DNA from 3 places in the Dellaglioa sp. L3N genome. Region 1 is predicted to be linked to each of the others. Evidence: predicted binding sites of a transcription regulator. Region 1 holds the regulator's gene; each other region holds the start of a gene.
The links. The regulator LexA, encoded in region 1, represses DNA repair genes until DNA is damaged. The targets are predictions, from matches to a motif close to CNAACANNTGTTNG.
Positions count from the first base shown of each region.

Region 2: the regulator LexA is predicted to act here: its motif matches at 3,543-3,556, upstream of uvrB (excinuclease ABC subunit UvrB).
Region 3: the regulator LexA is predicted to act here: its motif matches at 3,861-3,874, upstream of dinB (DNA polymerase IV).

Region 1 covers NZ_CM142928.1:1,013,051-1,017,774, forward strand. The annotation lists gene ACVPPR_RS05080 (ABC transporter ATP-binding protein) at 1-209, opposite strand, end outside; gene ACVPPR_RS05085 (YneF family protein) at 278-514, opposite strand; gene ACVPPR_RS05090 (DUF896 domain-containing protein) at 610-852, opposite strand; gene lexA (transcriptional repressor LexA) at 1,000-1,620, shown strand; gene ACVPPR_RS05100 (hydroxymethylglutaryl-CoA synthase) at 1,759-2,910, opposite strand; gene ACVPPR_RS05105 (transporter) at 3,289-3,648, shown strand; gene ACVPPR_RS05110 (hypothetical protein) at 3,672-3,836, shown strand; gene ACVPPR_RS05115 (DUF4041 domain-containing protein) at 3,863-3,952, shown strand; tRNA gene ACVPPR_RS05120 (tRNA-Ser) at 4,326-4,412, opposite strand; gene ACVPPR_RS05125 (hypothetical protein) at 4,464-4,724, opposite strand, start outside.
Region 2 covers NZ_CM142928.1:1,277,307-1,282,030, forward strand. The annotation lists gene uvrA (excinuclease ABC subunit UvrA) at 1-1,421, opposite strand, end outside; gene uvrB (excinuclease ABC subunit UvrB) at 1,436-3,439, opposite strand; gene ACVPPR_RS06430 (DegV family protein) at 3,588-4,451, opposite strand; gene ACVPPR_RS06435 (YfbR-like 5'-deoxynucleotidase) at 4,591-4,724, opposite strand, start outside.
Region 3 covers NZ_CM142928.1:581,235-585,958, forward strand. The annotation lists gene queA (tRNA preQ1(34) S-adenosylmethionine ribosyltransferase-isomerase QueA) at 1-502, shown strand, start outside; gene tgt (tRNA guanosine(34) transglycosylase Tgt) at 519-1,664, shown strand; gene yajC (preprotein translocase subunit YajC) at 1,749-2,108, shown strand; gene zwf (glucose-6-phosphate dehydrogenase) at 2,277-3,764, shown strand; gene dinB (DNA polymerase IV) at 3,906-4,724, shown strand, end outside.

The sequences.
Region 1 (4,724 bases):
TGACCCACTGCAACAAAAATTAGAATGCCAATCCAAATAGCAAGTTTGCTTACTGTTAATTCTTTTTCGCTCATGCTATCAACAATATTTCCAATAATCTTAGGTGGCACAATTTGGAAAATTGCCACTAAAATCAAGAAAAATACTGCAATACTATATGATTTTTTTTCTTGTTTAAAAAACCATCCAAGTTTTCTAAAAATATTCATTCTGGTGCCCCCTTTTCGTGAAAAAAAAACAAGCAAAGAAAACCCTTGCCTGTTCATAAAATATTAACTTATTTTTTTTGTGAGCTATTTTTTGCTTGTGCGTTCATTGATGACATCATTTGATGTAATTTCTTTTCAGAAGGCTTTTGGCCCATTTGGACCATCATCATTCTTAACATATCTTCATTGATTGGTGGGTTCTTTTGTAAATATGTTTCCATATACTTACGAGCACCGAAAAATCCTCCGATAAGTCCAACTGCTAACGCAATAACGGCGATTAAAATCGTCATTCCTATTGACATAATTCAAGACCCCTTTCAATTCACTTCAATCATTAATTCTACACAATCTTGACATAAAAGAAAAGGTAATTCTACCTAAAGTGTGAACTATTTTACTAATCGTCTCGTAAGCCTTTGTCACGTTGCACTTTTTTTACTTTATCTGGGGTTACTTCTTTACCTGATTTATCATAAACCTGCATCATTTCAACCCGGCTTCTAAAACCCTCTCTAAATAATGCCAGATAGGTTTCACGTAATTCTTTTCTTTCAGCTTCTTCAGATTTTGTTAATCCTTCAGCAGTTTTACTTTTTGCAGCTAATTCATTTATTCTTGGTGTTAAATCTTCTGGACTCATTTACTATCACTCCTTAAAATTTCACTCATAAGCATACCCGATAATATCATAAAAAACAATCATTTGAATTAACCGAACGTTTGTTTGCAACAGATACTTTCATATGCTACTATTAAAGTAATAAATAATGATGATGAGGTGTACGAAATGACAAAAGCATCTGACAGCAAGCAACTTGCGGTCTTGCGCTTTATTCATGAACGAGTGGATACAAAAGGCTATCCGCCAACTGTTAGAGAAATTGGTGAAGCTGTTTCTTTATCTTCAACTTCCACGGTTCATGGACACATTGCTCGACTTGAAAAAAAAGGATTACTAACTAAAGACCCTACTAAACCTAGAGCCATCGAACTTACACCACTTGGTTTAGATGCAATTGGTGTTAATAGTCATGAAAATTTAATTCCAATGGTAGGTACTGTTACCGCTGGTGTTCCTATCTTAGCAGTTGAACAAGTGACTGATTATTTCCCCTTACCACCTGACTTTAATTCTTCAGATGACCTATTCATGCTAACAATTCGTGGAGAAAGTATGATTAATATTGGTATTCTAAACGGCGATCAGGTCATCGTCAGAAAACAGTCAAATGCTGAAAATGGCGAAATTGTTATCGCTATGAATGAATTCGATGAAGCGACCTGTAAAAGATTCTTCAAAGAAGACAATTATTTCCGACTCCAACCTGAAAATGATACGATGGCACCTATTATCTTAGATAAGGTCTCTATTTTAGGTAAAGTAATTGGACTCTATCGTCATTTTTAATAATGGCTTACAAGGCAATCAACTGCTACTCAACTTTGAGTGGTAATTGATTGTCTTATTTATTTTTTATTCAATTCATCAGCCATAAAAAGCACCCCCAAGTTAGTCTCAACTTAGGGGTTAAATCGGTTAATATTTTTATTGTATTCGGTATTGTCTCTGCATATTGCTACTACCAATTAAAATAAATTTAGCTTGATCATTAGCATAATCTAAATCAATATCCGCACCATCATTTTTTAATTGACTTTGATAGGTCTTTTCGTACAACGCAACAGATACTTTAACTCGTGATTCCAAATTTGTTTGAGGCAAGTGACTTTTAAAATTAGCAGCCAATTTACCAGAAAAAAATTCACCAACCGCGCCAGAACCATAACTATAAAATCCAATTCTATCACCGATTTCTAAATCATCACTATTTTCAAGTAAAGAAATAAAGCTTAAATATAATGATCCTGTATATAAATTTCCAACCTGATTGTTATCTTTTTTAGCCGCTTCAAATTCATGTGTTAATTCAGTTTTTTTAATTTCACTTGCTTCTGGAAGCACCTCTCTTAATCCTTTAATGCCAAGTTTTGTATATGGCAAGTGATAAAGTATTGCTTTAAAATCATTTATTGTTAATCCAGTTTTATTTTTATATTCATTCCATGTTTGATTAAAAAAATCCAAATAAACATTCTGTGATTCTTTGCCATCTACAAGTGCTTCACTATGATTTAAAGGACGCCAAAAATCCATAACATTTTCCGTTACAAACCCACTGTCTGCATCTAATGTTAATAGCGCTGGATCCGCCGTAATCATCATTGCAACGGCACCACCACCTTGTGTAGGCTCTCCAGAAGTATTTAACCCATATCTTGCAATATCCGCACCAATAACTAGTACTTGACTATCTGGATGAAGAGCCACATGTCCCTTTGCCAATTGAATCGCAGCCGTTGCACCATAACAAGCTTGCTTAATTTCAACTGCCCTTACATGATTTAATCCTAATAAACCAGAAACATAGGCTGCTGTCGATTTAGAATTATCAACACCAGATTCTGTTGCAAAAATAACAAAATCAATTTTATCTCTGTTTTCATCATCTATCAATAAATCTGCAGCATTCGCACCCATCGTTACAACATCTTGAGTTGGTGGAATAACCGCCATTTTCGACTGACCAATCCCGATTAAATACTTATTAGGATCCACATCCCTAGCCTCAGCCAATTCAGCCATGTCAACATACTTATCCGATGTAAAAAAATTAATGCGATCAATTCCAATTTTCATTACTCAGCCAACTTCCATTTATAATCTTGCCATTATTGTACTTGATGTCCTATTTAATGGCAAGATTTGACAATTTTTCATAAGAAAAAAATAACATCATCTCATTATTAACATCTTAATTGATATGTGAATTTTTCTATGTCCTAAACAGAATGTGTTGTATTTTAATGTGCTAATACTTCTAAGACGATATGTAATACACAATACTTTTAGTCCTAAATACAAAAAGTAATTGCAATCACGCTATGCATTACCTATTATTAATAATATACAAAAGAGCGTATAAATACTTCAAACAGGTGTAATTTCGGCTGCTTGCATTCAATTAACGTGCAATAGACTGATTCACGTTAAAAGCTGACTAAAGAGAATAATATAATGAAATTAAAAATTAATACAATTGCAGGTATTTCTAATATTTTCGGTGCTATTTTAATGGCAAGTTCTTGGCCTATCATGCTCTCAATTCTTGTGGACGAGTTTAAAAATAATGATAGCAGTTTAAGTTTTCTAGTCATTATTACATTTTTTATCATCTGTATCTTTATATCCATTAGTCTTGCTTTAAATATTATTGGTCTTATTCAATCAGTCAAAAATAATATTTCAATTATTGGTCACATTCTTGGAATAATCGGGTATGTTATGTTCGGTTTTTCTTTAAGCTTACTCGTTTTACCAGCATTAGTATTAGTAATACTTTCAGCCATTTTTGCTTTTAATCAACGGGTAATATAGATATTGATAACCTCAAAAAAACTTTGGGATTACTTGAAGATAATTTAGCAATGCAAGATTTTGGAATATACGAACCACATTATGACTTTGCAACTGCTCTAGGTTACAAAGAAAAGTTAACTGAACTCAGGCGCGAACAGAAGATGATGATCAAAGATAAACGAGCCGTATCGGTAATTGGACTGTAGATAATAGTAAAGCTAAAGGTAGAAAAATGAATAACAAAACGATTTTACGAGGATTTAACAACGAATGTGAATCAGCAATTAATAAAGTTACATACTCCAACCTAGAACGGTATTGAAAAACGTATTGAAACATAATAAAATGTATGAAGTAACTAGTACCCGTCTCTTATCTGACTACTTCGACCTTAAAATACAAGAATTATATTTAACATATGAGTATTCTCAAAAGAAACAACAAGTAAAGTCTATTCATATTTAATTGATGAATATAAAATTCGTGGAGATAATGAAATTGAAGATGTCTTAAATAAGATAAATGAATCCGAAAATCTAAAAATAAATAAAGCCTAATATTCAAGAGTGTGCAAAATGTGTGCAAAGTCTTTTAACCTTTTAATGCTTTTTAGTACCTTTTTGAGTAAACAAAAAATAGGAATGCCTTTATACAGGCATTCCTATTTTTTAATTTTGTTCTTATTTACTATTCTAAGGAGAGTACAGGATTTGAACCTGCGCGCGCCATTACAGCGTTCGCCGGATTTCGAGTCCGGTGCATTACCACTCTGCCAACTCTCCAAAACAACTTTGTTTAGTATATCAACTTTTTAATATAATTGCAAAACACATTTAATTATTATCAATGCTTATCAAGTTAGCAAGGAATATCCATGTATAACTTGCACCGAATAACAAACTCAATAAATGTATATACAAAATAATAGTTGGGTATGATTGCACATTTTGAATGGTATTAATGGGATCTCCAAAGAAATCACTTAAGCCATAGTATGAAAGTGCCACCAAATGATCACCGATATGGGTACTTGGTAATTTTGCAATAAACTCAGTAACTTTCGTTTCACCGCCCAGAACACCTATTAAAGAGGT
Region 2 (4,724 bases), 260 kb from region 1:
AAGAAAGTAAGGCGATCACGAATCTCTTTCAAAATTGGTGCGGCTATTATAGCTTCTTTTTCTGACAATTCAATATTATCAAAGAAAGGTAAACCAGCACCAATTGAAAGAGCAGAAATTTTACCAATATGCTGACCATTAATTTGGACAGCTAATGCTTTACGATTTAAACGGTAACCATGACAGGTTTGACATGTCAAACTCGTCATATACTTGCGCATTTGGTCACGTGTAAAATCACTATTTGTTTCCGCATAACGGCGACTAATATTAGTCATAACACCCTCAAATAGAGCATCAACATCGCGAATACCACCAAAATCATTAGCATAATGAAAATGAAATTCACGAGTACCTGCACCGTTTAAAACAATATCGCGTTGTTCATCCGTTAACGTTTCAAATGGCACATCCATTGGAATACCAAATGCTTCTGCGGCTTGCGCCAACATTGAAGGATAATATTGCGAACTAATTGGATTCCAAGGTTCAATGGCGCCATCAGCCAACGTTTTAGTTGGGTCAGGCACAACTAAATCTTCATCGACTTCTAACTTCATCCCTAATCCATCACAAGTTTCACATGCGCCAAAAGGAGCATTGAATGAGAACAAACGTGGTTCTAATTCACCTACTGTAAATCCACAGATAGGGCAAGCATAATGTTCAGAGAATTGAATCGTAGCACCATCTGCATCACCATCAAGGATATCTGCTGTTGCATACCCAGATGATAAGCGTAAGGCAGCTTCAAATGAATCAAATAAACGTGATCGGATACCTTCTTTAACAACAATTCGGTCAATCACAATATCAATTGAATGTTTAATATTTTTTTCGAGATTAAAGTCTTCATCAATATCATGTAATTCACCATCAACTCGTACACGAACAAATCCTTCACGTTTAATTGTTTCAAAAATCTTTTTATGTTGTCCTTTTTTATTACGAATAATGGGTGATAAAATTTGTAGTTTTGTACGATCTTCTAATTCCAAAACACGATCAACCATTTGTTCAACGGATTGACTCGTAATTTCATGACCATCATTTGGACAAATGGGATGCCCCACTCTTGCCCATAATAATCTTAAATAATCATTAATTTCAGTTGCCGTCCCAACTGTTGAACGTGGGTTTTTTGAAGTCGTTTTTTGGTCAATTGAAATCGCAGGTGATAACCCATCAATCGAGTCAACATCTGGCTTATCCATCTGACCTAAAAATTGACGTGCATACGCAGATAAACTTTCAACGTAACGTCGTTGGCCTTCAGCGTAAAGGGTATCGAAAGCTAAGGAACTTTTCCCCGATCCTGAGAGCCCAGTGATGACAACTAGCTTGTCTCTTGGGATAGTGACGTCCACATTTTTTAAATTATGGGCACGTGCACCATGAATCACAATTTTATCGTTTTTCAAGAAAAATCCTCCTATTATAACATCTGTGTTTTTAATTCTAGTACAGTATCACGCAATGATGCAGCCGTCTCGAAATCTAATTTTTTAGCAGCTTCTTTCATTTGTTCTTCTAAGCGATCAACCATATCTTGTTGTTCTTTTTTATCCAAATCCAAAAACTCAGTTTCAGTAAATGTCTTAACTGTTCCTGAATTATCTTCAATTTTAGTTGGTGTAATTAACTCACGAATTGCCTTTTTAATTGTAGTTGGTGTAATATTATGCTCTTTATTGTAAGCCATTTGGATATCACGGCGACGTTGTGTTTCTTCAATCGCAGCCTTCATGGAATCCGTTTCTTTGTCAGCATACATAATGACACGCCCATTCTCATTACGAGCAGCACGTCCAATTGTTTGAACTAATGACCGTTCACTACGTAAAAAGCCTTCTTTATCAGCATCTAAAATAGTCACCAATGATACTTCAGGGACATCAATTCCTTCACGCAACAAATTAATCCCAATTAAAACATCAAATGTCCCCAAACGTAAATCACGAATAATTTTCGTTCGTTCCATTGTCTTAATATCACTATGCAAGTACGCAACTTTCATCCCTAATTCTTTCAAATAATCAGTTAAATCTTCCGACATTTTCTTGGTCAAAGTTGTGACAAAAACACGTTCATTTCGTTCAACACGCAAATTTATTTCGCCGACTAAATCATCTATTTGGCCCATAATTGGACGCACTTCAATAATTGGATCAAGTAGTCCCGTTGGTCGAATGATTTGTTGAACAACATTTGTTGTCCGTTCCATTTCATAAGGTCCTGGCGTCGCAGACATATAAATAACTTGGTTAACATGCCCTTCAAACTCAGCAATCGTTAATGGCCGATTATCTAGCGCACTGGGTAAGCGAAATCCATAATCTACCAACATTTGTTTACGAGCACGATCACCATTGTACATGCCTCGGATTTGAGGCATCGTAACATGCGATTCATCCACTACAATTAAAAAATCTTTTGGAAAGAAATCAATTAATGTATAAGGCGGTTCGCCAGGTTTACGACCATCCATATGTCGTGAGTAATTCTCAATACCGGATGTGTAGCCCATTTCACGTAACATTTCCAAATCATAAGTTGTCCGTTGCTCTAGCCTTTGAGCTTCTAGTAATTTTTCTTCGCCTTTTAATTCTTTTAATCGATCAGCAAGTTCCGTTTCGATGCCTTCAATTGCATGGTCCATCACATTGTCATTTGTCATAAAATGAGTTGCGGGGAAAATAGCCATATGTTCTAATTCACCCATCACTTCACCCGTTAATGAATCAACTTCACGGATACGATCAATTTCATCGCCGAAAAATTCAACACGGACAGCCTTTTGGTCACGAGATGCAGGGAATATTTCCACAATGTCTCCGTGGACTCTAAAACGGCCACGTTGAAAATCAATATCATTTCTTTCAAATTGAATATCCACCAATTTTCTAAGTAAATCGTCACGTTCCATTGTCATTCCAGTCCGTAGAGAAATAACATGATCTCGATACTCTGTTGGATCACCCAATCCAAAGATACTTGAAACAGAGGCAACCACAATGACATCATTACGTTCTAATAATGAACTGGTTGCTGAATGTCGTAATTTATCAATTTCATCATTAATGCTTGAATCCTTTTCAATGTACGTATCACTTGAAGGGACGTACGCTTCTGGTTGATAATAATCATAATAACTCACAAAATATTCTACCGCGTTATTCGGAAAGAATTCTTTTAATTCGCCATATAATTGACCAGCTAATGTTTTATTATGTGCAAGCACTAACGTCGGACGATTAACATCCTTAATCACATTCGCAATCGTAAATGTCTTACCTGTTCCTGTTGCACCCATTAAAATTTGTTCTTTTTCCCCATCGTTCAACCCATTTACTAAAGTTGCAATAGCGTTGGGTTGATCACCAGTTGGTTCGTACTTTGATACTAAATCAAAAACACCATCATCATGTCTATCAATCAAGTTAATCCCTCCAATGCCATTCTTTTTTTAAATAAAAAAAGCCCGGAATAACCTACCAGGCTCATTTAAAAATGATTATTCTCTATCAATTATATTAGCATACCGAACATACTTTCGCACGACATCTCACTTATTTTTTCAAGATAACTTAATCAACTAAATAATCACGACCCCAAATAAGGCCCATCGTTTTTTCGCCAGTGTGAACACCAATAACAGGTCCAATATGACTAACTTCAACTGGTATTTCAGGATAGTTAGCTTTAATAAAGGCCACCCATTTCGCACTATCTTCGGGATTATTTGCATCAACAATACTAACACGAATCGGATAGCTGACTTCTTTAATCGCATCTGCAAAATCTGCCATCACACGTTGAAAAGCCCGTTTTTTAGTACGTTCTTTGGTTAAAGGAATAATTTTACCTTCATGATTAAAAGTCAAAATAGGTTTAATTTGCAATAAATTACCGACAAATGCGGCACTATTTGTCATGCGTCCCGTTCTAAGCAAATGGCTCAAGTTGTCCACAACAAAGAAAATACCAACTGTCTCACGCATGGCTTCTAACTTAGGCACAATTGTCTCAGCATGCTCACCTTGAGCCACTAACTGAGCCGCTTTCAATACAAGAAAAGCTTCTGCGGAACTGGCTGCTTTAGAGTCAATAGGATAAACGGTAATCCCTTCAACATTTTTCGAATAAGCACGCAAATTATCCACAAAACTTGTAATTCCTGTTGAAAGATGAATTGAAATCACTTCATCAAAGCCTTCGGCAATTAATTTATCAAAGACAACTTGCATTTGTCCCATTGTGACTTGTGACGTTGTTGGTAATTTATCAGTATTTTGCATTCTTTCATAAAATTCAGAAGAAGAAATTTCCACATCTTCTAAATAAGTTTGTTGTCCAAAAATAACAGTAATTGGTACAACAATAATCTTTTGAGCTTCGGCTACTTTTGGATCAATATACGAAGCACTATCAGTTACAATCGCGGTTTTCATTAAATTCTCCCTATGATCCTTTTTTGAACATTACCACCTTAGTAGATGGCTTTGAAACATCTAAAAATTTTTCTATAAAAAAAGATTGTTCTGTATGCATTATTTTAGCATACAACCCAATCTTTCACACATGCGTGATCTATTTTTTAATAATATCCAACGTTATTTTTTTGATTTTATCTTTATCCGTAAAATCTTCAGTTAACAATTCGGGTAAAATTTCTTTCAAAATATATTGAACACTAGCCAAATCAGAAAAGCCCAAAATTGTTT
Region 3 (4,724 bases), 430 kb from region 1:
TGCACCAACAGCTGGATTACATTTTACAACAGATCTATTAGAGAAGATTGAAGCTAAAGGTGTCCACCTCGTCTATTTAACCTTGCACGTTGGATTAGGGACCTTTAGACCCGTTAGTGAAACGAATATTATGGATCATAAAATGCATAGTGAATTTTATCGGTTAACAGAAGATGCTGCTAAAACGTTGAATGATGTCCGCAAGTCAGGTGGTAAAATTATCGCAACCGGAACAACATCAATCCGAACACTTGAGACCGTTGGGTCAAAATTTGATGGCGCTATTCAAGCTGATAGTGGTTGGACTGAAATTTTCATTAAACCTGGATATAACTTTAAAGTTGTTGAAGGATTTATCACTAATTTCCATTTACCAAAATCAACATTAGTTATGTTAGTTGCGGCATTTACAGGACGAGAAAATATTTTAAATGCGTACAAGCATGCGGTTGAGGCTAAATATCGATTCTTTAGTTTTGGCGATGCAATGTACATTAAATAGAATGGAGAATTAATAAATGGTAGAACCAGCAATTAAGTATCGTTTAATTAAAAAAGATAAACGAACTGGTGCCAGACTTGGTGAAATTATTACCCCTCATGGCACATTTCCGACACCCATGTTTATGCCCGTTGGGACATTGGCTTCAGTTAAATCAATGGCGCCTGAAGAATTAGATGAATTAGGGGCTAATATTATTTTATCTAATACGTATCATTTATGGTTACGACCTGGCGAAGACATTGTGCAAGAAGCCGGTGGATTACACAAATTCATGAATTGGGACAAGGGTATTTTGACTGATTCAGGTGGCTTTCAAGTCTTTTCATTAGCTAAAATGCGTGATATTAGTGAAGAAGGTGTTAAGTTTAGAAGCCATTTAAATGGTGAAAAATTATTCTTATCACCAGAAAAAGCAATTCACATTGAAAATGCTTTGGGTGCTGATATTATGATGAGTTTTGATGAGTGTCCTCCATTTATGGAAAGTTACGATTATATTAGTAAATCAGTTGATCGGACGAGTCGCTGGGCTGAACGTGGTCTTAAAGCTCATTTAAATCCTAAAGAACAAGCCTTGTTTGGAATTGTTCAAGGTGGAGGTCATCGTAATTTAAGAGAACGTAGTGCACGTGATTTAGTTTCGATGGATTTTCCTGGTTATTCAATTGGTGGGTTATCTGTGGGTGAATCAAAAGCTGAAATGAATCGTGTCTTAGATTTTACGACGCCTTTATTACCAGAAGACAAACCACGTTATTTAATGGGTGTTGGCTCAGCTGATGCCTTGATTGATGGGGTATTACGTGGCATTGATATGTTCGATTGTGTACTACCAACACGGATTGCTAGAAATGGGACAACCATGACTTCAATGGGTCGTGTGGTTGTTAAAAATGCTAAATATGAACGTGATTTTAGACCATTAGATGAAAACTGTGATTGTTATACATGTAAAAATTATACGCGTGCTTATTTACGTCATTTGATTAAAGCAAATGAAACGTTTGGAATTCGTTTAACGAGTTACCATAATTTATATTTCTTAACACATTTGATGGCAGATGTTCGTCAAGCTATTATGGATGATAATTTATTGGAATTTCGTGAAGCATTTTTCGAACAATATGGATTTTACGATAAAAATCCTAAGAATTTTTAAATTCTTTTGAATAGGTATGGCGTTCGGTCAAAAAGTTTGATACCCTTGTCTAGTAAGAAAAAAGAAAATAGAGGTGGCTAATTAATGCAATATACTAGTATTTTGATGATTGTGGCTTTATTCGTCTTGATGTATTTCATGATGATTCGTCCACAAAAAAAACAACAACAAAAACAACAAGAAATGATGAACCAATTAAAACCTGGGGATGCTGTTGTCACTATTGGTCGTTTACATGGTGTTATTGATAGTTTTGATGAAGAAGCAAAAACTGTTACGCTTGATTGTGATGGTATTTTCTTAACATTCGAACGTTCAGCAATTGCACGTGTTATGCCAAAGACAGTTGAAGTAGATCATATCGCTAAAGAAGAAACAACAACTAGTGATGCTGCTGTTGAAGCAACTGTTGAAGAAGATAAATTTTCTTCAGATGAAAAATAATCATTTTCAAGTATTAACTTTGAGGTAATCAGAGTTAATACTTTTTTTATTGGGTCTTTTAAGTCCAAGATTCTTGTTTATTTTACTAATAAAATGTAAACTTAAACTATTAAATTAGATATTAATAAAGAGGACTGAGACCTCAAGAAATGAGAGTGGTGTGAAATGATAGAAACGCAACAAAAAGCATTGTTTATTATATTTGGTGGTACTGGTGACTTAGCAAAACGTAAATTGTACCCCTCTCTTTTTAAGTTATTTGAAAAAGGCTTTTTGGATGATAATTTTGCTGTTATTGGAACGGCACGACGTCCTTGGACTGATGATTTTTATCAAAATGTTGTCACTGAATCATTGATTGATATTAGTGAAGATAAAGTTAAAATAGCTGATTTTGCATCACATTTTTATTATCAATCACATGATGTTACTGACGTTGCACACTATGTAACTTTGAAAAAATTAGCTGACAAACTTGATGCTAAATATCAAATTGAAGGTAACCGGATGTTTTACTTAGCAATGTCGCCTCAATTTTTCGGGACAATTGCAACTCATTTAGGCTCACAACATTTAGTGACTGAAAATGGCTTTAATCGTTTAATTATTGAAAAACCATTTGGTCATGATTTTGACAGTGCCAAAGACCTGAATGATGAAATTAGGAACACATTTAAAGAAGATCAAATATTTAGAATTGATCATTACTTAGGTAAAGAAATGATTCAAAACATTCCAGCTATTCGTTTTGGTAATATTATTACGCAAACGTTGTGGAATAATCAGTATATCGATAATATCCAATTGACATTGAGTGAATCATTGGGTGTTGAAGAACGTGGTGGTTACTATGAAACGAGTGGTGCTATGCGTGATATGTTCCAAAATCATATTATGCAAGTTGTTTCATTGTTAACGATGGACATGCCAAAAGAGTTTATTGCGTCAGAAATTCGTAAAGAAAAATTGAAGGCTTTGAAAGCAATTCATATTTTAAAACCCGATGAAGTTGATGCAAACTTTGTACGTGGCCAATACGATGCTGATGAAGCTGGAACTGAAAAAGCTTATCGCGATGAAGAACAAATTGCCCCTGATTCAATGATTGAAACATTTATTGCTGGTCGTTTGACAATTGATAATGATCGTTGGGCGGGTGTCCCCGTTTATGTTCGAAGTGGTAAACGACTTGTTGAAAAAAATACTGAAATCAATATTGTCTTTAAAAATGTTGAAAAAAATATTTTTGGAACAGGTGCTGAACATGAACATTTAGGTAAAGATGTCTTAACCATTACGGTTGAACCCGATGAACGCTTTAGATTGACGATTAATACGAAAGAAATTGGTCAAGGGTTTAATACAAATAAAACTAATTTAGATTATGTTAATTCACCTGAAACCAAAGCAAATACACCAGAAGCATACGAAAAATTAATTTTGGATGCATTGAATGGTAACGCAATTAATTTTGCCCATTGGAATGAAGTTGCTAAGGCATGGAATATTGCTGATGTGATTTTAGATACATGGCACAATAATGACGATGATAAATCTGTTTTCCCTAATTACAAGAGTGGTTCAATGGGACCAGATGCATCAGAAAAATTGTTGACAGATGATGGTAATTACTGGATATATAATCCTAAAAAATAAAATGAGGTAACGTTTCGATGTTAATCGAGGCGTTATTTTTTTATATGGTGGGGTTGAAACTAGTGGATAGATAATAAAAAATAATCAGATTGAAAAAGAACGTGCGTTCGTGTAAAATGGACTAAGAAAGGGGTGAGACTAATGGCTGAATTAAACGGTATTACAATAGACGAAAAATTATTAAAAAGGAAAATTATCCATGTTGATATGGATGCTTTTTATGCCTCAATTGAAGAACGTGAACACCCTGAATTTATTGGAAAGCCATTAGTTATCGCCCATGATCCAAGAAAAAATGGTGGTCGTGGCGTCGTAGCTACGGCAAACTATGAGGCAAGAAAACTAGGAATTCATTCCGCAATGGCAGCTCAAGAAGCCTATGAGATTTGTCCTAAGGCCATTTTTCAATCACCTAATTTTACTTTATACAAAGAAGTTTCAAGTCAACTCCATGCAATATTTCATGAATATACCGAAATGATTGAGCCAATTGCCTTTGATGAAGCTTACCTTGATATTACACAAAATAAAAAGGGGCTAAAAAGCGCTATCCAAGCAGCACACATGATTCAAAGAGAAATCTATCAAAAATTACGTTTAACCTGTTCAACAGGTGTTTCATACAATAAATTTTTGGCTAAATTAGCATCAGACTATAATAAACCGGCAGGTATGACGTTAATTCTGCCTGAAGATGTCATTCCGTTTTTATCTGAATTACCAATTGGCAAATTTAGAGGTGTCGGGAAAAAAACGGCACCTAAAATGATTGATCAAGGGATTCTTACTGGAAAAGAATTGTTAGAAAAATCCGAAGTTGAATTAATTCAACAATTTGGTAAATTAGGTTATTTCTTATATAAAAGGGTACGTGGCGTGGATGACCGGCCCGTTGAGTGGCAACGAGAGCGAAAATCAATTGGTAGTGAACGAACATATGGCAAGCTCTTAATGACAACT